One region of the Paenibacillus sp. FSL E2-0201 genome, then DNA from elsewhere that is predicted to be linked to it. Evidence: riboswitches for the same ligand, from Rfam matches in the RefSeq annotation. Region 1 holds a riboswitch; the other holds the start of a gene.
The links. Region 1 has a riboswitch for ZMP and ZTP ahead of NSU15_RS28715 (TIGR01440 family protein). Riboswitches for the same ligand answer to the same signal wherever they lie in the genome.

Region 1 (10,673 bases):
GTCTTTCATCACATCCAGATCGTAATCAGGAGTGATCTTAAACACTTCCAACACTTGATCAAGGAGTTCTCTATGCTGTGCTGTTACACAAACAATTGATTCGATATGCTCAGGATGCTTCTCTAGTTCAAGAACTAGAGGAGCCATCTTGATCGCCTCGGGGCGCACTCCGAAAACAGTCATCACTTTAATTTTGGACATAACCCCTACCCTCTCATCAAAAAATTCAAATATTTCATATCCCTAATCACGAATTGCTATTTACTTAGTTCCGTACAAACGGTCTCCCGCATCGCCAAGTCCCGGAACGATATATCCATGTTCATTCAAATGATCATCAAGCGCAGCTACGTAAATATCTACATCTGGATGAGCTTCTTGAACTGCAGCAACACCTTCTGGAGCCGCAATCAAGTTCATCATTTTAATTTGTGTACAGCCACGCTTCTTCAACGAGGTAATAGCAGCAATCGCAGATCCCCCTGTAGCCAGCATTGGATCGATTACGATTAGCTCGCGTTCCTGTACGTCTGTAGGAAGCTTAATGTAATACTCAACCGGTTGAAGTGTGTCCGGATCACGGAACAAGCCAACATGTCCTACTTTAGCAGCAGGGAGAAGCTTCAGAACGCCCTCAAGCATCCCTAGGCCCGCACGAAGAATAGGAATAAGCCCAAGCATTCTTCCCGAAATCACTTTACTTTCCGTTTCAGTGACCGGTGTCTGTACCGTAATGGTCTCTAGAGGAATATCACGTGTAATCTCATAAGCCATCAATGTGGCAACTTCATCAACATGCTCTCTAAAATCCTTTGTGTTTGTTCTTACATCGCGAATAAATGTTAGTTTGTGTTGAATTAAAGGATGATCGCAAATCACCAATTTTCCCATTTTAATGTCCCTCCGGTAATTGTAAGTCTTGTCTATAACCTCAGAAAGCGCTTTTGCTTCTCAGTGGCTAAATCCTGTCTATTATAGCATTCCCTTCGCTTCATTTCACCTAGAAAGGCACTTGTATCCATATTGAACACATTCCTATTGTATATCCTTGACCTGAAAGGTAATGATTGGTTGAAACATTCAACCTTTCACTTATAAAACCTAGATTATGTTGTGCAAGTTTTACTTTTTCATACTATTCACATTTTTTTCACTATTGTTTATGAAAGTTCCATGAACTTTCATAAACAATTTCATCGGTTTCCCATCCATTCCCTATGTAATATTGTGAACAATAAACAACAAAAAACCTCCACCAAATCCTAAAATCAGGACTTGATGGAGGTGAACTCATTAATGAATACAAATAAGAACTAGTATTTCAATTCCGGATAAAGTGGGTACTGATCTGTCAAATCAGCAACTTGACGAGCTGCCTCTGCCAATTTCGCTTCGTCCTTAGGATTCTTCAGAACATTAGCAATAATACGGCCAATAACTACCATTGCTTGCTCGTCCATACCACGGGAAGTGACTGCAGGTGTACCAATACGAATACCACTAGTTACAAAAGGACTCGTAGGATCAAATGGAATTGCGTTTTTATTCACAGTGATCCCGATGGAATCTAGTACTTTTTCCGCATCTTTTCCGGTAATGTTCAGGTTACGGGTATCAAGCAACATTAAGTGGTTATCCGTACCACCGGATACAATGTTGACCCCTTCACTTATCAGCGTCTCCGCAAGAACATTTGCATTCTTCACTACATTCTCAGCATAAGTCTTAAAGGAAGGCTGCAAGGCTTCACCAAACGCTACTGCTTTTGAAGCAATTACATGCATCAGAGGTCCACCTTGGGAACCTGGGAATACAGCTTTATCGATCGCAGCAGCCCATGGCTGTCTGCACATAATCATACCTCCGCGAGGACCGCGTAAAGTCTTGTGTGTAGTAGTTGTAACAAAATGAGCATGAGGTACCGGGCTTGGATGAAGGCCAGCAGCAACAAGACCTGCGATATGGGCCATATCTACCATAAACAGAGCGCCGACATCATTGGCGATAGCACCAAGTTTTTCGAAATCAATAATCCGTGGATAAGCACTTGCACCAGCAACAATCAATTTAGGACGGTGCTTAAAGGCTGCTTTGCGTACTTCATCATAATCAATCAGGAAAGTATCTTCTTGCACACCATAGGCAACAAAGTTATACAGCAATCCGGAAGCATTGACAGGACTACCGTGCGTTAAATGTCCGCCATGTGCCAAGTTCATACCAAGAACAGTGTCACCCGGGTTTAGCGCCGCCAAATAAACAGCCATATTCGCTTGTGCTCCGGAGTGCGGTTGTACGTTAACATGCTCCGCACCGAACAATTCTTTTGCACGATCACGAGCTAAATTCTCGACGATATCTACATCTTCACAGCCACCATAATAACGTTTGCCTGGATAGCCCTCTGCATATTTATTCGTAAGCACCGAGCCCATAGCTTCCATTACGGCTTCGCTAACGATATTCTCTGAGGCAATAAGCTCAATGTTGGCACGTTGACGTTTCAGTTCCAGTTCCATCGCTTCCAGTACTGCCGGGTCACTCTTACGTAATTGTTCCATGTTCTTATTTCCTCCCTAGTGTGTGTAGATATATTGTATTTTAGTAGAAACGATTTGCCCGCCATAATAAGGCTTTAGGTCTGCGCTTCTGCAAAAAATATAAAACTAAATTATTAATCACAACCCTGTAAACCACTCTGCTCTGGAGCTCGATAAACGGCACGCTCACCGCCAATAAGCGGAGGTCTGGTCCAGGCTGCATTCACCCTAGCCGCTCCAATGTAGCGTAAGGTCGGTCGAAAAGGAACCGCTACCCGGCGTAAATGCATTCCTATAAGCGTCTCACCAATGTCTAAACCCGCGTGCGCTTCTATTGCTTCCGCCAAAACAGGATCTTTCATAGAGCGATAGGCAGCCGCCGCCATCGAACCTCCAGCCCCCGGTATGGGTACAGCTGAAACTTCTTTTAACCCAAGCGACTCAAGCAAAGAGCGTTCCATTACAAGTGCACGATTCAGATGCTCGCAGCACTGATAAACGGGATAAAATCCTTTTTCCGCTGCGACCAAACGGACCCCTTCGAGCAATTGCTGTGCGACTTCAAGCGCACCACCGGTTCCAATTCGGACACCAGCGACCTCGCTTGTGCTAACTCCAACGACAACAACTTTACCTGATCCAAGGTTACCAGCTTCCGCCAACTCCTTTAACACAGTGACGGTGGCTTCAGTTAAAGACAGATCCACAACTTCGTCCATCACTCAACCTCCTCAAACTTCAAACAAGCTTTATTTAAACAAAAAAGAGCAGTCCGCAGGTAGCTGCGGATTTGCTCTTTTGCCCAGGCGACCGGCCGTTTATTCCGATGCTCCATCGTGGTTTGATCCACATTTGTCGCCAGTTACATCGGAACCGATTAGTTGTATTTTCATCTTAAAGCAAAGCGGACTGAAAATCAACCATTTACATATGGCGTAAAGATTCCAGCTTATCTAGCAAACTAAACAGCGCAGTGCGAATTTCAGCAGCAGTAAGCTCATAATCCTCACGCGTACCCCCAAAAGGATCGGAAATATCAAAGCTCGGAATCCGTTGGCGGATTTCAATCATTCGTTGCAGATCCGTTGCGTTGGGTTCACCGCCTAAAGCAATGCTTAACTCAGCATCTGCATATAGGCTGTCCAATTCCTTAATATCCTCAGTCACAGCTTCTTCGTTATGCACATATTCCTTTAATGTATATGTTTTGGTTACGGCATCCGGAAAATACTGTAGCAAATGCTGCTTATGTCCACTGGTAAGGGTCAGTACAAGATCGGCCCAAGCAACGGATTGCCCTGTTAATTGCGACGACTCCAAATGATCATGAATACCTTCTTCCTGCAAAATAGCTGCAGCATGCCTCGATATAGAAGTGCCAGAAATGGCGGATACACCTGCAGACCGCACTTCCAGGTCGATTCCACGTTCCTTCGCGAGCTTTCGTAAAAGCCCCTCAGCCATAGGACTACGGCATGTATTACCGGTGCAGACGAATAAAATATGCAGCATGCTTTTGCACCCCCATGAAATTAAAATATTGTAATGCCGTTATTGTATCAAAAGATGAATAGCAAGCCAAACCCCAATAAAATAGCCCCGCCCAGCGCTTCACCATAATCCCCGAGTCCACGACTGACATGCCGCCCAAGAAGTAAGCCTACAATCGACATCAGACCTCCACAGACACCGAAAGCTAGTATAGTCAGAAGGACACCATTTACAAACATCCCTAAGGATACCCCAACAGAAAAAGAGTCCACACTCACACTGAGTGAAAGAAGCAGCATCCCCCATAAGGTTCGGTGATTCATAGCTCGCGTTCCTACCACTTCCGGACGAAAGGAGTTATACACCATATGTCCGCCTAACAGCACAAGAAGTCCTCCGGCGGCATAAGTCGTTACTTGACCTAGCAACTGCCCGACATAACTTCCCGTTAATAAACCCAGAAGAGGCATCAGCATATGAAAAAAAGCAATGAGCACACTCATTTGCAGAACATGCAACAGACGAATCCCCTTCATCCCGATACCTACACCGAGCGAAAAAGCATCCATTCCTAATGCAATCGCCATTATGGCAATAGTAACCGTCTGCCCCCAACCGGCATATACATCTCCTATGCCCATGCTTAACCCCCCAAGTCCGAAATATCTTGTACAACAACGATATGCGGACAAGGGGGTAATCATGACTTCATAGGAGATTTCAGCTTAGAATAAGCGGTGCTAAGCTGGGTAGACTAGGCGCCGTAACTATCCGGCGTCAATCACGGAACCACCGGCGGCTTTCATAAGCCGGTTCATAATGGCAGCGCCGAGGCCCGTATACGGACAAGCCTCGGCCAAGATGTAAGTCGCTCCCGCTTCATCAAAGCGCCGCAGCGCGGCATATAGGGAGCGTGCACCTTCCTCCGGCGAGGATAACGAGCCGAGGGAAAGAACGCAGGCGGCAGGATCGGCGGGATAGAAGGGCTTATGCTCCTCGAAGAGGAGTAAGCCCGTCACTTCGCCGCTCAGTTGCGCCGCCTGAAGTAGACTCGCGGCTTCTTCCGCAACACGTTGCGGGGAAGATCCGCGCACTACACCGAGCCAGCCGCGCGGCGCGTAGTGCGTGTACTTCATGCCCGGCGCGCGCGGCGCCGAGTTGTCGGCAGCTTCTGCACCGGAATGTTCCTGCGGTGCAGTGCCTTCTGGAACTTCCACCGCTGCGGAAGTTCCAAATTCCTTAACCGCAGCTGGCTCAGCAGCAATTGCTTCTGCCCCCACTACAGCAGCCAACTGCTCTGAAGTAATTCCGCCGGGACGCAGCACGGCAACCCTTCCATCCGGCTGCACCTGCACTACGGTTGACTCCAGTCCAACTCCCGCGGCGCCGCCATCAAGAACACCATCGATGTATCCGGACAAATCTTCCATCACATGCGAAGCTAAGGTCGGACTCGGACGACCCGAACGGTTAGCACTCGGTGCCGCAACAGGACAGCCCGCTGCACTGATCAGCGCCAAAGCTACCGGATGGTCAGGCATACGTACACCTACCGTATCCAAGCCTGCCGTCACACAAGGCGACAAAACACCTGCACGAACAGGAAGCACAACTGTCAGCGGTCCAGGCCAATATGCATCCATCAATGCCGCAGCCGTAGGATGCACTTCTGTAACCAACTCTTCCAAAGCACCTGAATCGGCAATGTGCACGATTAAGGGATTGTCAGACGGTCGCCCTTTTGCCGCAAAAACAGCCTCAACCGCTGCTGTATTCCGTGCATCTGCTCCGAGTCCGTAGACCGTTTCGGTTGGAAAAGCGACCGTTCCTCCTTCGCGAAGCATCGCTGCCGCCTCCACTATAGCTAGCTTATTCTCTTCGCTTGGCTGAAGCACATCTGAATCCGGAGCTGTATGTTCCAACAAATCCAGCTCCCAATAAACAGTCTCATCCCTATTCTCACTCCTCCGCTGAACAGCGAATAAAGGATCGTTTGGTTCATTCATTCTCATCACAGGCTTTCTACAGGATATATATTGAACACTAGCTTTTCTAGCAAACTTAGAATAAATACTCAGAATATCCATTCCTTCTAATCTTACCAAAAAGCGGCCCCAATGAAGGAGCCGCAGTCGATCTACTTATGAAATAGTAACATATCTAGGTTCAAAACTATAGACCATTTCCGCCAAAACCAAAGAGCTAGCTTCAGCAATTACGACCATAATCCCGAAATCCAGTTCCAAAGATTTTGCAGCAGCTCCCAAACGAAGAACCGCACCTCTGGCTCTGCAGAATCCGCTGCCGCTGCATCCTTTGCCGAAGAATCTGCTTGTACAGCTGTTCCTACTGCTGGTTGCACCTTAACTCCGCTATCTGTCCCAGCAGCCGAGACAGTCTTCGCCCCTTTGTTAGCAGCAGGTGCTGCCGCATCTCCGGAGCCTGCATCGATAAAGCACAGCGGTGGAAACAGTACACACCACCAGTTCTGACCCTTCCCCTCACCTAACGTAACCCGTACAGCCTCGTACTCTCCAGCCGGATAAACTGTGCCGCCGTATAATTTAGTCGGAAAAGGAACCACTCCGAGCTCCACTTTATAGGAGTATTGAATACCACGTTTCTCCAGCTCCGAGCCAACCAGTGCATTAAGCTCTGGCAGATGGGTTCTAATTAAAGCGCGTGCCTGTTCTAAACTCTGCGGATCCTCCAGTGCAGTAACCCACTGGTTCATTTGCTCCACGATGGTATCACGGATTTGCCGTTTCACAAGCTGATCTTGTGTTCCGTCCGAATTCGCCAAAATACGCAGCCGGATAGAATCCTGTGGAATGGTTACTTCGGCTACTGCCGCATCGGTTTTTTGACCTTCCCAGGCCATGATAACAATCATAAAAAAACAAATTAAAATGGCAGTATACTTAAAAGTTACACGTAAGGAATCTCTTTTATCCATATGATTATCGTTCATTTGTTGCAGCCCCTCTCCTCTTAACACTCATGCTAGTAGTATGTCCAGAGATGAGAGACTGCAAACCTATGAATCTATTAAATCTATAACTTTAAAGCAAGCGCCTTAGGCAGCTGCAAATCTTCCTCAACATCCCGCCCATAAAGATGCACACTCATTACAATCCCCATACAGGCCATATTGATTAAAAGTGACGTGCCTCCATAGCTGATAAATGGAAGTGTAATTCCCGTAAGCGGCATTAGACCGATAAAAGCTCCAATATTTTCTAAGATTTGATATAGCAGCATGGCCGTAATTCCAATAATCAAAAATGGGCCGCTGCGCTCCCTACTCTCTAGGGCAATCAATATCATCCGATGAAGAAGAATAAAGAATAGTAACAGCAGCAGCGCTGAACCCACGAACCCAAACTCCTCCGCAATCTGTACGAATATAGCATCCGAATAGGTATAAGGAACACGGTTACTCTGCACAGAGCTTCCTTGCATGTACCCCTCGCCGCTCATCCCTCCGGAGGCAATAGCTACTTTAGCATTTTTCGTGTGATAGCTTGCATCATCTGACGCCAAATCAGGTACGAGCCATGGATCAAAACGATCTACTAAATGCTTCCTGCCAAGGGTCTCCTCAAAAAAATGAACCGCTTCATCATGATAATGTATATAGCTCAGAATTCCTGCAAGACCCAATCCGCCAACAATAATTAGCCCGATGAGCGCATGTGAAATTTTGATATTCCCGATCCACAGAAGTCCGATCAATATAACGATGTAGCTTAGCGCATTCCCCAGATCATTCTGTACAATCACTATAACAAAAGGAAGCAATGTAAGAAGCGCCAGCGGGACGACTCCCTTCCAGAAGGTTAAGGTAGCCCCTTGTTTACGGACCAGAATGGACGCGAGTAAAAGAATCAATATCAACTTAAAAAGCTCCGCAGGTTGAAAGCTAAGACCGCCTATCTCCAGCCCCAGTTGCGCACCGTTCTTCACCTTACCAAAAAAACTTACTGACACCAGCAGACCTATACCCAAAATATAAATATAAAGAGCATATTTCACAAATATCCTGTAATCCACAAAAGTAAGCACAAAGAAAGCTACAAACCCTACAATATAGTATTTCAGCATTTGTAAATGGAAGCCATCTAGTTTCTGAACTAATCTACCATTAGTCACGCTATATATGGAAAAAATACTAATGACCATCAGCATAACTAGAACAATAAGGATCACACTATCGATTTTCTTGAGCTTTTCAAGCATACGTAAACCCCTTACTCTATTAAGGTTCCAACCGTCCTCACCCGAGGAAGGTCGCTCCTTTCTATTGTAGAGCATTTGAGGTTACAATTCCAAATTTATGTAATACACCCGAATTAAGAGATTCATCTTTCGGATCTGTGGAAGGACATCCTCATTTATAAAAAAACCGTCAGTTCCTATCCATAAGAGATAAGGTTCTGACGGTTTTTTGATTACGTGTTTATACCTGTTTGGCAGCTGCATAAGGAGTAGGCTTAGGCAAATCTTCCTCTACATCCTGACCATGCAGACGTACACTCATTACCAGTCCAATACTCGCCATGTTGATAAGCAGTGATGTACCCCCAAAGCTAATGAAAGGCAACGTGATACCTGTCAACGGCATCAAGCCAATAAACGCGCCGATATTCTCAAAAATCTGATACAACATCATCGCGACAATACCGACGATCAGAAACGGACCCGCTCGATCTCTGGATTCCAGCGCAATCAGAATCATTCGGTGTATCAGGATAAAATATAATAGCAGCACAAACGCAGAACCCACGAATCCAAATTCCTCGGCAATCTGCACAAAGATGGAGTCCGAATACGTATAAGGCACTCGATCCGTCTGAACAGAACTGCCGTTCATATAGCCCTCGCCACTCATCCCACCTGAGGCAATCGCCAGTTTGGCGTTTTTAGTATGATAAAGAGCTTTCGCTGTTGCTTTGTCCGGAACAAGCCAGGGGTCGAAACGTTCGATCCAGTGTGAGCGGCCAATATCCGTGAGGAACGTTTTAATTTCATCATGATAATGGATGTAACTCATAATGCCGGCAATCGCAGAACTCGCTACAATTACTAGCCCGATTAAGGCATGAGTGTACTTAATGTTACCAATCCATAACAGACCTGCAAGAATCACAATGTAAGACAAGGCATTCCCAAGGTCATTCTGTGTAAGGACAATAAGGAACGGAAATAAGGTCAATAGACCCAGCGGCACAACATCCCGCCAAAATAAGAGCTTACTCTTATTCTTTCGGACGAGCATAGCTGCCAGGAATAGAATTAATATCAGCTTAAATAGCTCGGCAGGTTGAAGACTCAGTCCACCAGGGAGGGACAACCAGCCTTGGGCATTATTTTTGGTCTCTCCCAAAAAGCTTACGAGGACCAGAATACCTATCCCAAACAAATAAATATATAACGCGTATTTCACTAAAATTCTGTAATCTAAAAAGGTCATTCCAATAAAAGCAATAAAGCCAATTGCATAATACATCATCATACGGATATGATGTCCGTCCAGCTTTTCTCTTCCATGTGTCACACTATATATGGCGAAGATGCTGACAGTCATGAGCAATAACAGAACGACTACGATAGCACCATCAATCTTCTTAATCTTCTGAAGCACGTTCTGCCTCCCTACTCTAAATCTGGGCTTTCTTTTATAGTTCTCTAAGAAGTCCGGTTAAATTCTATTGTAAAGGAAGTCGGGTTAAAAATACAATTTCACTACCCGAGCACCAGAACTCCCCTGCATAGCATGCAGAATTATCGTGCTATACCAAGCACATGACGCGGAATTCCAGCCAGATCATTAATGGTGATGATCTCTTTCCAATGGCCTGCCGCGACAAGCAGTTCGGCCACTTGCTCGGCTTGTCCGAAGCCGAGTTCAAAGCCAATCAGGCGCGGCGGTGCCGGGAGCAGCGCCAGCTGCTCCATCATCCGGCGGTACGGGTCCAGCCCGTCCGCCCCGCCATCCAGCGCAGTGCGCGGCTCATGGTCGCGCACCTCACGCTGCAGCCCGGCGATATCCTCGCCGGGAATGTACGGCGGGTTGGAGACGAGAATATCCGTCTCCATCCCCGCGAACGGCTCGAGCAGATCGCCGAGCCGAAAGTCCACGGCTGTGCCGGAGCGCATCGCATTGCGCTTCGCCACAGCTAGGGCCGCCGGCGAAATATCGCCGGCGCAGACCCGCCACGCCGGCGCTTCCGCCGCCAGCGTGACGGAGATCGCTCCGCTGCCGGCGCCGATGTCGACGGCGGTCAGCGGCCGTGCGGCGCGTCCACTTTCCGCGTCGCCCGCACGATCTTGCGCTGCCGCTAACGAAGCAGCGCCTTCTTTTTGCGCCGCTTCACCCAGCGCAACCATGCCGTCCGGCCACAGCTCCGCGCCGTACCGCAAAATCGCCTCGACCAGTAACTCCGTCTCTGGCCGCGGGATCAGAACATCAGGCGTCACTTCAAAGGGACGCCCGTAGAACTCTTGCTCGCCGATAATATACTGCACCGGCTCACCCTTACTCCGGCGGGTAACTCCCGCCTCCCACACTTCTTTAACCGCAGCTGGAAAAGGATCCGCCAGCACCATGTAATACGCTGCTCCGGACAAGCCAAGCACATG
Region 2 (10,673 bases), 2.9 Mb from region 1:
CAATACTCTCGTACAGATTCTCGACGGCTTCCGGCGTTCGTTCTTCCAGTACCCGATGGATGTCCGCCAACAAATTCTCCGGCTTCTTTTCAACCCCTTCTAGAACCTTTAAGAACCACTTATAAGAAGGGAACAGCGTTTCGTTGTGTACCAAAATCAACCTACCTGCGAAAAAGGCATAGTGGGTCAAACAGTAGTCGATTAATAAACGATTGTTGCGTTTCAGTCCTTCGTAATAATACCATTTCCAGGTTTCGAATTGTGCATAGAACTTCTGCATGTTCTCTGCCTTTTTCTCCAACGGATATCGGGGAGCGTATTGGACCAACTGTTCCAACCCCTCGATATTGGAATAGGTGACGAACGCATCCTGGAATGCGAACTTAGCAGGATCGCTGCCGGATTCGGCCACTTGCTTGATGTAGGAAGCGGATACAACTTTCCCGTCTACGTAACCGCCTTCATAAGAACAGGATTCCGTTTCGAAATACCCAAGATTATGGATGGAACAAGCTTTCTTGTAATCCTCTTCAGAAAGGACGATCATAATGTCGATATCAGAGGTTTCGTTGGCAAAGCCATGCGCCACGGAACCTCCGATGATGATCCCTTGTACGTCGGGTCTGGCTTTAAGCTTGTTGGTGATGGCATCAATGGCAGCTTGATGATGGGGATACATAATACATCAACTCCAATAAAATTAATATAAGAATTAATTAGTAAGCCAATACGTTAATCATAATTAAATAATATTCCACTTTTGAAATTCCCGCAATCCCCCGAATGAATCAACCGTCTTATAGATAACTGCCCGTTAGCGTAATGGGACGTTACCAGTCTAATTATTTATTTTGGGCTACCTCACGGCAGCCCTTTCATTTATTGAGCTATCGTGTTACGTTAGCGTAATAACTGTTAGCCCAACCTTTTTACAAAAGTAACTCTATGATAGTCTGTTTTAAAGAAATCCTTTTCAAAATCAACTTGCTCATAACCTATATTGCGGTAGAAAATTAACGTATTTTCATTACCAACATGCCCCAAAGTGTGTAGAATCACCTTGTTCCCACCAAGTAAATGAACTTGATTACATATGGTATCAAGAATTTCTTTTCCGATTCCCTTACGTTGACTTTCCTTATGAACTGCTACCCCAACTATTTCATAAAGTCCTCTTTCAGCATCGAAAATATATCCAGCATGACCGAGAACGATATCGGTATGTGCCACGTAATAACCGCAAATCTTATATTCCTGTTTCTCCAGGAAATCAGACCACCTCAATGAGTATTTCTCAATGATGAATTTGGGAAATTGAAGAGGGTGACTTGCCATAATATTTTCAACTTGACTTCGATCATTATCTTCCAATAAACGTATATTCAATCCTTCACCCCCCTGAATTACTGGAAGCTATTGATAAGTACAACTCCCAGTCGTAATTCTTAAGTTTAACAGTATTCTTCACTCGTGTGCGGCATGAAAATATTAGACAATTTCCCCGCTTGATAGTAAGGGTAATCCATCATCTTTTGGACCTTTTTCACCACATCCTTATTCGTTAGTGATTCAACAAGGTACAACCCTAAATCAATTGAAGCTGAAACTCCTCCGCTGGTTAAAATATTTCCATCACGTACAATCCGAGCCTTAACAACCTCTGTGCAATAAGGAATCAATAATTCGTAAGCAGTTGGATTCGTTGTCGCCATTTTATCAGTTAAGAACCCTGCGGCACCTAAAATCAAAGCTCCCGTACAAACAGACACTTTGTATTGCACATCTCGAGCAGTTTGTATCCAAGATATAAACTCTGTATCGTATCTCAAATCTCTGGTAGGCATGCCGCCGGGAATAAATATCAAATCATACTTAGACAGATCTGGGCTAATATGCTCTATCTGTATTGTCATACCACGGTCATCTGTAATTTTCTCGCATTTTGCACAGAGATCCCATGACACATTTTCCTTAGCATTTAGAATTTTTAGCCAAGACACCGCTTCATAAAAGCCGACAAAATCCAATGTTGTCATCTTGTCAAAGAGAATATAAGCTACTTTCACTCCATAACACCGTCCCTTTCGTGGATAGAAACACAAAAAAGCATTTGATCTTAGATCAAATACTTTGCCCAGGCGAACGGCGTTTGAAATATGTGCTTCCTCGTGGTACTCCACGTTTCGCCAGTCGCACATACCAAATATTTACTTTATTATAGTATGAAATATCTATCTCATCAATTTAATTTTTACGTTATCCTGCCCGTTAGCCATCCATGCATCCTCTGCAATGCACCACAGAGCATGAAAGTTGACCCGTTCTTTCATGGTAGTTGAACAAAGGGCTACCTCTCGGTAGCCCTCTCATTATTGAACTATAGTGTCCCGTTAACGCAACGACTTACTCTGTTAAATTTCGTGTTCCTCAACATAAAGCGGCATCAGAGAAGGCGGATCGTACCTTACCGCGGCCTTTAAACGACAAAATGGTGCCGATAGCCATAGCCCCATAGCCACAACGAAATAATGAGCCTAATCCGACAGTGCCCGCATGATGTTGGATTTCGCCTCTGCCGCAATCGCTTCATTCCCGTCATCGACCGCTTGCATTAAGATCAGTATGGGGATGTATACCGCGATCAGCCGCGCCAGCAGCTTCGTTTCCTCGTCCGCTCCTCCGTACGTTTCGAAAAACACGCCGCGAGCGTAAGGTGGTAAAAAGCTATAAGCAACGCTCAAATCGCAAGCCGGATGACCTACGCTCAGATCGCCCCAATCAATGATGCCGGAAACGATCCCGTTCTCATTCACAAGCATATTTTTGAAATGAAGATCGCCATGTAGCAGTGCATTCACCGCCTCGACACGGTCCTTTTGCAGCCTGCTAATATACGCTTCGATCACACCGGACTCCTCCGGCGACAAGTGTTCAACCACCTTCGATAGAAAGCCCTCCAATTTCACTTTGCGCGATGCTATGTCCGTCAAGTTTCGATGATCTTGCTGAACTCCGCACTTCAGCGCCGCCTGCACCGGAAACTCATGCAATCTCCGCAAAAATTTCGCCAGCGTCTCTGCCGATAAAGCCCGGCGTTCTTCCGTCAAACCGATTGGGAAATCTCCTAGCACGTGTGCATAGCCAAGAAATGGTGCCGGGTATTCGTCACTTGCTTCGCCATAAAACAACGGTTTCGGATAGGGGATGGTTATATATGCCTCCAGCTTTGGCAGCAGCTTCCCTTCCATACGAATCGAGCCAACTGCAATCGTTCTTCTTGGAAACCGGAACACGTACTCGTCACCGATGAGAAAAACCGTATTGTCCCAGCCCCAGCCCAATCGCTTCACTTGCTTCGATGACAGCTGAGGGAATTGTTTGCCGATCAGCGTCCGCGCCTGCTCTTCGTTAACCTCCCACTCCGCATCCCATACATTCGTTCCTCCCATGAATTGTCTGCCTCCTCGTTCCTTACGTTATGTAGATGTTTACATTCCCTAAAAGTTACGCATAACTGCCCGTTTGCTTAACAAGAATAAGCAGAAAGCCGAAGTTTGGTGTTCGTGTCGGTCACAGTAAACAGGCACGATTTGACCAACATATTTTTCTTATTCGATGCGGTATTCTCATATTCCTTGCTGTCTAAGTAACGAAACCACGCCAAGTAATTCTGCAAATACTTTGTTGCAACACCATTGAAGCGATCCATCCATTTCTTCAAGCGGCTGTGGTAGCTGTTTACGTTTTGGCTATGGTATACGCCTTTCACACGTTGTTTTCCGTCGGAATTGAATCGGTAATGAGTCATGCCTTTTGAATTCGCATAGGAGCTAAATGCCCTCCATGAATCAGTGCATAACACGTTTGAGTCAGATAGATGACCACCAATCGCTTCGTCTAATTTTGTAATCTGAATACGTCCACGCCCAAGTATGCCAGAGTAAGTTATTTTCTGACGGTCACGGGCAACCAGCAGCACACTTGATCGTGGCTTATACCACGATATTTCGCTTTGCCGCCACGTTTACGTGGCTTGCGTTCGGCAATATTCCGCTTGCTCTTTTCCGAGTAAAGAAAGTAGGTCTCGTCCATTTCAACAATATCTTGAAATGCTTCGGTTGGAATCTGCTTCAGAGCGGAAAGAATCTTATACCGCCAGTAAAACAAGGTGACATGCGTGACTTCATCGTTTAACTGCTCTGCACATTTTCTCAGAGAAAAGCCCTCAATCATGCATCCGATAAAACGAACCCACATATGAGGTCGCCTCATTCGTTTCAGAGGGGTGTTCGTAAGGTCATTGAATGTTTGGCGACAGATTTTTTCTTATTTTGATTAGATAATATAGCGTTAAGATAAATTGTATAATAGAAATACTCCAAGGAAGCAGAAAGAGCATTTCCACTTGATATTTTGGAAACCATTCAATAGAAACGACAACTCCATACTCACTATCACTGTCATCTTGTATTGCATTGAAAAATAAAAGAAGTAAGAGGCTGGATAGCATAGTTACCAAAAACCAAATAGCATTGTACTTTATCCTCTGAGTCCTTATAAACAAAAAAGAATTAATTAAGCATAATAAAAGCGGTATGAAGTACACCTTAAATGAGATATTTAATAACTCCGTTCCCCATCCCTCTATTCTTATCTTAAAAAAATAGATTAGGATCAGATGCAGTCCAACCACCAGTAGTACATAAAGAATGGCTTGTAGTCCTGTCTTGAATGACTTCATCGTTCGTCCCTCTTTTCCATTCGTTCACTTAATGCTCTAATGGTATCATCACCCTTCATCAAGATTTTCTTCTTACTTCAAGCACCTATATTCCACCCCTGAAATTATGTAGATTAATTTAAATTAAAACACTAAATATCCTTATAATGTAATCATCGGGAATTTTAAGGCGAAAATGAATAGAAAACCCCTCTTCCAAGTCAAGATTAGATAATTTATTTGAACTGATTTAAAGTTTATGAACAAAGGACAAAGTAGAAGTTAAGTACAACCCTTTTCATTAGACCTATTGAGTTCAAATTACTTAGAAAAGCTGTATAGATCATAAAGCTGGTTACAAACACATGTAATAAAAAACACGTTAGTTTTGGTTATTGCTACGGTGAGAAATTTTGAATATTTTTCCACATCTATATAGTACCGCTTAAACAGACACCAGTAGTCTATATCAAACCGGCTAACGGTACGGATGGACGTGGTATTTTTAGAATCGAGAAAATGAAGGATAAACAAGGCGTCTTTGATATCCAAGGTCGTCGGCAGGATCGCCGTATCATAGCCCCTCGGAAGGTCTCAGCCTCACGACTGGAATCGATTGTTCGTCAATGGTGTGTCGGAGGAAGCTTCCTCATTCAGCTGGGCATTCCACTGCAATTACTTGGCGGATGTTTTCATGATTACCGTATGCTTGTTCAGAAGAATGGGCAAGGGGGCTGGGAGCTAACGGGAATGGCCGCAAGAGTAGGTGCTGCACGAAGCATAACCTCTAATCTTCATGGTGGTGGTCACGCGGTTCGTGCAGAGACCTTATTGAAAGAGTAGCTAGGTAGGCATACAAGGACGAGCTGCGGTCAGCGATATTGATTTATGAATATTGACGTGATTCAGGACTATCGGGGTGACAGCGTGGATCATGACCAAGGGAATGGCGTATGGGATGATATTCATTTTATCGACATTCGTACAGAAAAAATCTTTAATAATGGTACCTCCGGCCAATTTAAGACGGCTCCGATCCTCATCTGTACGGCTAAATATGGCAGTGACGAGGTTGGCTCGGTCAGCAATATAGAAATGTTCGATAGATAGATAGAAAATGGGCTGCAGGATGTATTGAAGGAGGAAGGAATAGTATCCATAGCCTTTTCACCATTGGCAAAGGGATTGCCATTAGAAGGTCTTTCCAAAAGCAATTATCCAAATATTATTCTAGATGTATTAATTCTTGCAACTAAGGGCAGGTTATTCGCTTCGTACTTTATATTCAATGACAAACCAACAACAACTCATGTTTCTGTTTGGCTTATTATAAAAAAGCCGATAAACCTTAACAGAAAGGCTTACCGGCTTAAAAACTTAGTTCTAATGCAAAAATATGCACACGCTTGAATATGAATGATTTTTCTCGTTTAAAACGAATTTTTCTCATTTAAAATAAAAAATCACACTAAGTTATTCAAATTATTCTATGTCAAATACTTACCCACAACGACTATACCCACAGTTCCCGCAAGTCTTACAACCCTCAATATTTATCAGCGAAGCACCGCCGCAAGAAGGACAAAGGTCACGGGAAGCAGAAGTATGGTTATGCGCGCCATGTCCGCCCTGACCATCTTCAATAGAAGCTGCCGCAGGAACACTCGCCTTCAACTCCGCGTTCAACGCTTCATTGAAATCCTCCAGCTCCAAAGTCGCTGCGATAGGTGCAGGCACATGATCATCCTGAGCGTTGTTCAGCACGTGTGTTTCTAGTGCTTTAGCTACAGCATCAGCAATGGATTCAACTCGATTCGCACCGAAGCCGATAGCGCCTGACCCACCGATCCCTTTCAGATGTTTGATCAACAGTTCTACCTTCTCGCCATGATCTCCATAACGGAGGAACAAGGAGCAGACACGTCCAAGTGCTTCTGCCATCGCAAAGACGTCTGAGCCTGCTTTACCCACATTCAGGAAGATTTCTGCCGGCGTACCATCTAGATCATTGATCGTAATATATGCCATACCGAAAGGTGTGTTAATTTTATAGGTTGCACCGCGTAGAACTTGCGGACGTTTCTTGTATTGTTTATCCAGCTCTTTAGTAGACGCTTGAGGTGCTGGGCTTGCCGCTACAACACTTGTACTTACTTCAGGAGCAGCTGTAACTTCAACAGCTGGAGCTACCTCTTCTGCTGCGTCTTCCTTCTTAGAAGTTTGCAGCACTTGCACGTCACGGCTACCGTCACGATAGATTGTAACGCCTTTGCATCCCAGATCGAAGGCCATTTCATACAGCTCAGCCGTCTCTTCTACTGTGAAGTCAGACGGACAGTTGGCTGTCTTAGAAATCGAGCTATCCACCCAGCGTTGAATCGCTGCTTGTGCACGAATGTGATCCTTAGCCGACAAATCCATCGAGGTTACGAAGTAATCTGGCAACTCTTCACCTGGATGAGCTTCAAGCCATTCTTGGGCGATCGGAACGAACTGCTCATCATAGCCAAGACGACTTTGACGGAAATATTTGAAGGCGAAATAAGGCTCTATACCTGTCGAAGTACCTACCATTGTACCTGTGCTGCCTGTAGGTGCTTGTGTAATTACTGTAACGTTACGCATACCGTGTTTGCGAATCGCTTCGCCAACCTCTGGATACGTTTCGAGCATATTTTTCATAAAGCCGCTCATTAAGTATTTCTCAGTATCAAAAGCTAAGAAGGATCCCTTCTCACCTGCAATCTCTGCGGATGCAAGGTATGCTTCACGAGCCATAAAGCCGTAAAGCTTGTCCAGAAACTCCAAAGATTCCGGGCTACCGTAACGGATGTTCAATTTGATCATCAGTTCGGCAAGACCCATCGTTCCGAGACCCACACGGCGTTCATTTTTCTGATTCGCTTCATTTTCTGGGAAATGATAAGGGGTCTTATCGATGACATTATCCAAGAAACGAACGGAATAGCGTGTTGTTCTTGCGAGATCTTCCCAGTCTACATCATGATTCTTCTCATCATAGAACTTGGACAGGTTCACAGCTGACAAATTGCAGACTCCCCAGCCTGGCAGACCTTGCTCCCCACATGGGTTCGTACAAATGATCGGATTGAAATACCAGCTGTTGGACATTTGATTGTAATATTCCATGAACACAACACCTGGCTCAGCGGATTTCCAAGCGGATTCGATAATGGTGCGCCACACATCACGCGCTTTAACGGTTCGATAATGAATAACGTTTTTGCCTGCAGCCTTCCACTTGTCGAGATCGCCATCCCACACATCATTATAATCAGGGTCTGTTGTATCCGGGAATACGAGATCCCAATCTAGATTCTCTTTTACAGCCTTCATAAAGCTATTGCTCACACATACCGAAAGGTTCGCATTCGTAACTTGACCCATCGTTTGCTTCACCGTAATGAAGTCCTCTACATCTGGATGCCAGTCATTAATCATGAGCATGAGTGCACCGCGGCGGCTACCGCCTTGTTCAATGAGTCCAGTGGTATAACTAAACAGACCGCCCCAAGATACAGAACCACTAGAAGAACCATTAACACCTCTCACAATTGCACGACGTGGACGTAGAGAGGATAGGTTAATCCCTACACCGCCACCACGAGCCATTATTTCTGTCATTTCAGCCAACGTCTCCATAATACCGCCGCGGCTATCCTTTGGAGAAGGAATTACATAACAGTTAAACAGGGTTAGTTCCTCACTAGCGCCAGCACCAGCCGCAATTCGTCCACCCGGTACGAGCTTCCAATCATCCAGAATCGAACGGAATTTGCCCGCCCATTCTTCTTGAAGCTCAGGTGTCTTCTCCACAGAAGCCATAGCTGAAGACAGACGATCCCACATTTCCTCTGGTGTTTTTTCTATATTAAGCGTCAGCTTCTCAACATCTGATTTCACAAGTTCGCCGCTGCGCGTCTTTACGGTTACAATTCTGCCGTTACGTTCTACGATCTCTCCGACTTCCTTCGTTGGAAATTTCGGATCATCTTTCGTTAGAACTAGTACAACATCGCCCACTTTAGCATTATTGCTGTCGGCATCCTTCCAAGCATAACGATCCAAAAATATTTTTTCACTTAGCCCTTCCAGGCGTTGCTTACCTTCCACTTTACCCAATAGAAAAACCTCCCGCAATGTAGTAAATATTAGTTCCAGTTCATGGTGTGGGCTCCACAACAAAAACTTCCTTACACGTATCTTCAACCTTACGGGTGTATGTAGGAAGTTCATCTTGTCAATAACAAATAGCAGCTACGCACTTTAAAAAAATCACATTTTCATGCTTTTGTCACAATATATTGTGTGCGTCAGCTTTTAAACTATACCACATATTGTATCGAAGGTCTTTTTCGAAAATAGAGTCAAGCAGCTGAAATATCGCAAAACTTGCGGTATTTTCTCGCTTTTACTCTCTTTTTTAAAGGCTATCAAGAAAAATAGAAGGTTATGAATTCTCTTGTTTAAGAGCATACTACTCCTACGAATGATGATATGAATTAGCACCTGAGGAGGCTGTACCATGACGCAATTATTCCGTAATTCTCTACCTCAAAAAGGTGGAAAGTCAGCGCCTATACTGCCTGTTCCTCTTTCTTTTGACCGGAATTGGCTACAGGATCTAGAACTCAAACTGGAAAAAGGCGGTCCGTGGGGAGACTTCCGTCTATCCAAACTTGCTGTTCAAGGTGAACAAACAGGTCTAGTAACAAGCTTCGATGAACTTCAATGCATGAAGCATTTATCCGGATTATCCCCACTTCCACATCAGCTCGATACCGCGCATAAAGTTCTATTTGAGATGTCGGGCCGCGCGATTCTTGCAGATGAGGTCGGACTTGGAAAGACGATTGAAGCAGGACTTGTACTCAAGGAATATCTTGTTCGCGGTCTAGTCTCTAAGGTACTTATTCTGGTACCCGCTTCCCTCGTATTGCAGTGGGTTCGGGAGCTAAATGCCAAGTTTGGTATCTCTGCTGTTGCACAGAAAAAAGCATATTCCTGGGGAAATGCGATTGTCGTCGCATCTATGGACACTGCGAAACGTGATCCACATAAAGAAATGCTGCTGGAAAATGAATATGACATGTTGATTATTGATGAAGCCCACAAGCTGAAAAATAAGAAATCAACCAATTATTTATTTGTACAGCAATTACGCAAAAAATATTGCCTGCTCCTAACCGCCACTCCCGTTCAGAATGATCTGGGTGAGCTATTTAATTTGATCACTTTACTGAAACCGGGACAGCTAGGGAATCAGGGCGATTTTGCCTCAAACTTCGTCGTTGATAAACGTCAACCTAAGAATGAAGGTCAGCTAAGGGACGAGTTATCGAAGGTGATGATCCGCAATCGGCGTGGCGAAGGTCCAGTTAACTTTACGAAACGAAAAGTCCGTAATATTCCGCTAGTTCTTTCACAGGAAGAGAGAGTATTATATGACGCTGTCACTTCTTTTGTTAAAGATCAGTATCAGGAATCAGGCGGCAATCTTAGCAGCATGCTTTCCTTGGTAACGCTTCAGCGCGAGGTATGCAGCAGTCGAGATGCTGTGTTCATCACTTTAGTTAATCTGATCAAGAAGCTGCCCGCCGATTCGCCGAAACGCGATCGGATGATGGAGCTATTGCAGACACTTCGTACGGTAAAGACCAATACCAAAGCCGAAACAACACTATCTCTCATTCAAGAAATGAATGAAAAAGTCATTGTCTTTACGGAGTATCGTGCGACTCAAGAATATTTGCTTCAGTATTTCCGCGAACATGGGCTAATGTGTGTTTCTTATTCCGGCGGGATGAATCGCGGCAAAAAAGATTGGATGATGGATCTCTTCCGCGGTCGTGCTCAAGTAATGATCGCTACTGAGGCGGGTGGTGAGGGCATTAACCTGCAGTTCTGTCACCATATGATCAATTTCGATCTG

Region 2: it holds a riboswitch for ZMP and ZTP, as region 1 does, so the genes downstream of both, NSU15_RS11035 (DJ-1/PfpI family protein) here and NSU15_RS28715 (TIGR01440 family protein) in region 1, are expected to answer to the same signal.

What each region holds. Positions count from the first base shown of each region.
Region 1 is NZ_CP150154.1:6,356,667-6,367,339, forward strand. Features, by position in the region: gene wecB (UDP-N-acetylglucosamine 2-epimerase (non-hydrolyzing)) at 1-201, opposite strand, end outside; gene upp (uracil phosphoribosyltransferase) at 262-891, opposite strand; gene glyA (serine hydroxymethyltransferase) at 1,314-2,561, opposite strand; gene NSU15_RS28715 (TIGR01440 family protein) at 2,675-3,259, opposite strand; ZMP/ZTP riboswitch at 3,334-3,416, opposite strand; gene NSU15_RS28720 (low molecular weight protein arginine phosphatase) at 3,465-4,052, opposite strand; gene NSU15_RS28725 (manganese efflux pump) at 4,100-4,672, opposite strand; gene NSU15_RS28730 (L-threonylcarbamoyladenylate synthase) at 4,799-6,037, opposite strand; gene spoIIR (stage II sporulation protein R) at 6,247-7,002, opposite strand; gene NSU15_RS28740 (FtsW/RodA/SpoVE family cell cycle protein) at 7,086-8,270, opposite strand; gene NSU15_RS28745 (FtsW/RodA/SpoVE family cell cycle protein) at 8,491-9,675, opposite strand; gene prmC (peptide chain release factor N(5)-glutamine methyltransferase) at 9,816-10,673, opposite strand, start outside.
Region 2 is NZ_CP150154.1:2,510,781-2,521,453, reverse strand. Features, by position in the region: gene NSU15_RS11045 (nucleotidyltransferase domain-containing protein) at 1-679, opposite strand, end outside; gene NSU15_RS11040 (GNAT family N-acetyltransferase) at 916-1,386, opposite strand; gene NSU15_RS11035 (DJ-1/PfpI family protein) at 1,452-2,066, opposite strand; ZMP/ZTP riboswitch at 2,126-2,204, opposite strand; gene NSU15_RS11030 (phosphotransferase) at 2,535-3,449, opposite strand; partial or broken gene NSU15_RS11025 (IS1595 family transposase) at 3,527-4,323, opposite strand; gene NSU15_RS11020 (hypothetical protein) at 4,298-4,741, opposite strand; gene NSU15_RS11015 (YheC/YheD family protein) at 5,138-5,563, shown strand; gene NSU15_RS11010 (hypothetical protein) at 5,609-5,830, shown strand; gene NSU15_RS11005 (hypothetical protein) at 5,855-6,130, shown strand; gene NSU15_RS11000 (adenosylcobalamin-dependent ribonucleoside-diphosphate reductase) at 6,221-8,854, opposite strand; gene NSU15_RS10995 (SNF2-related protein) at 9,267-10,673, shown strand, end outside.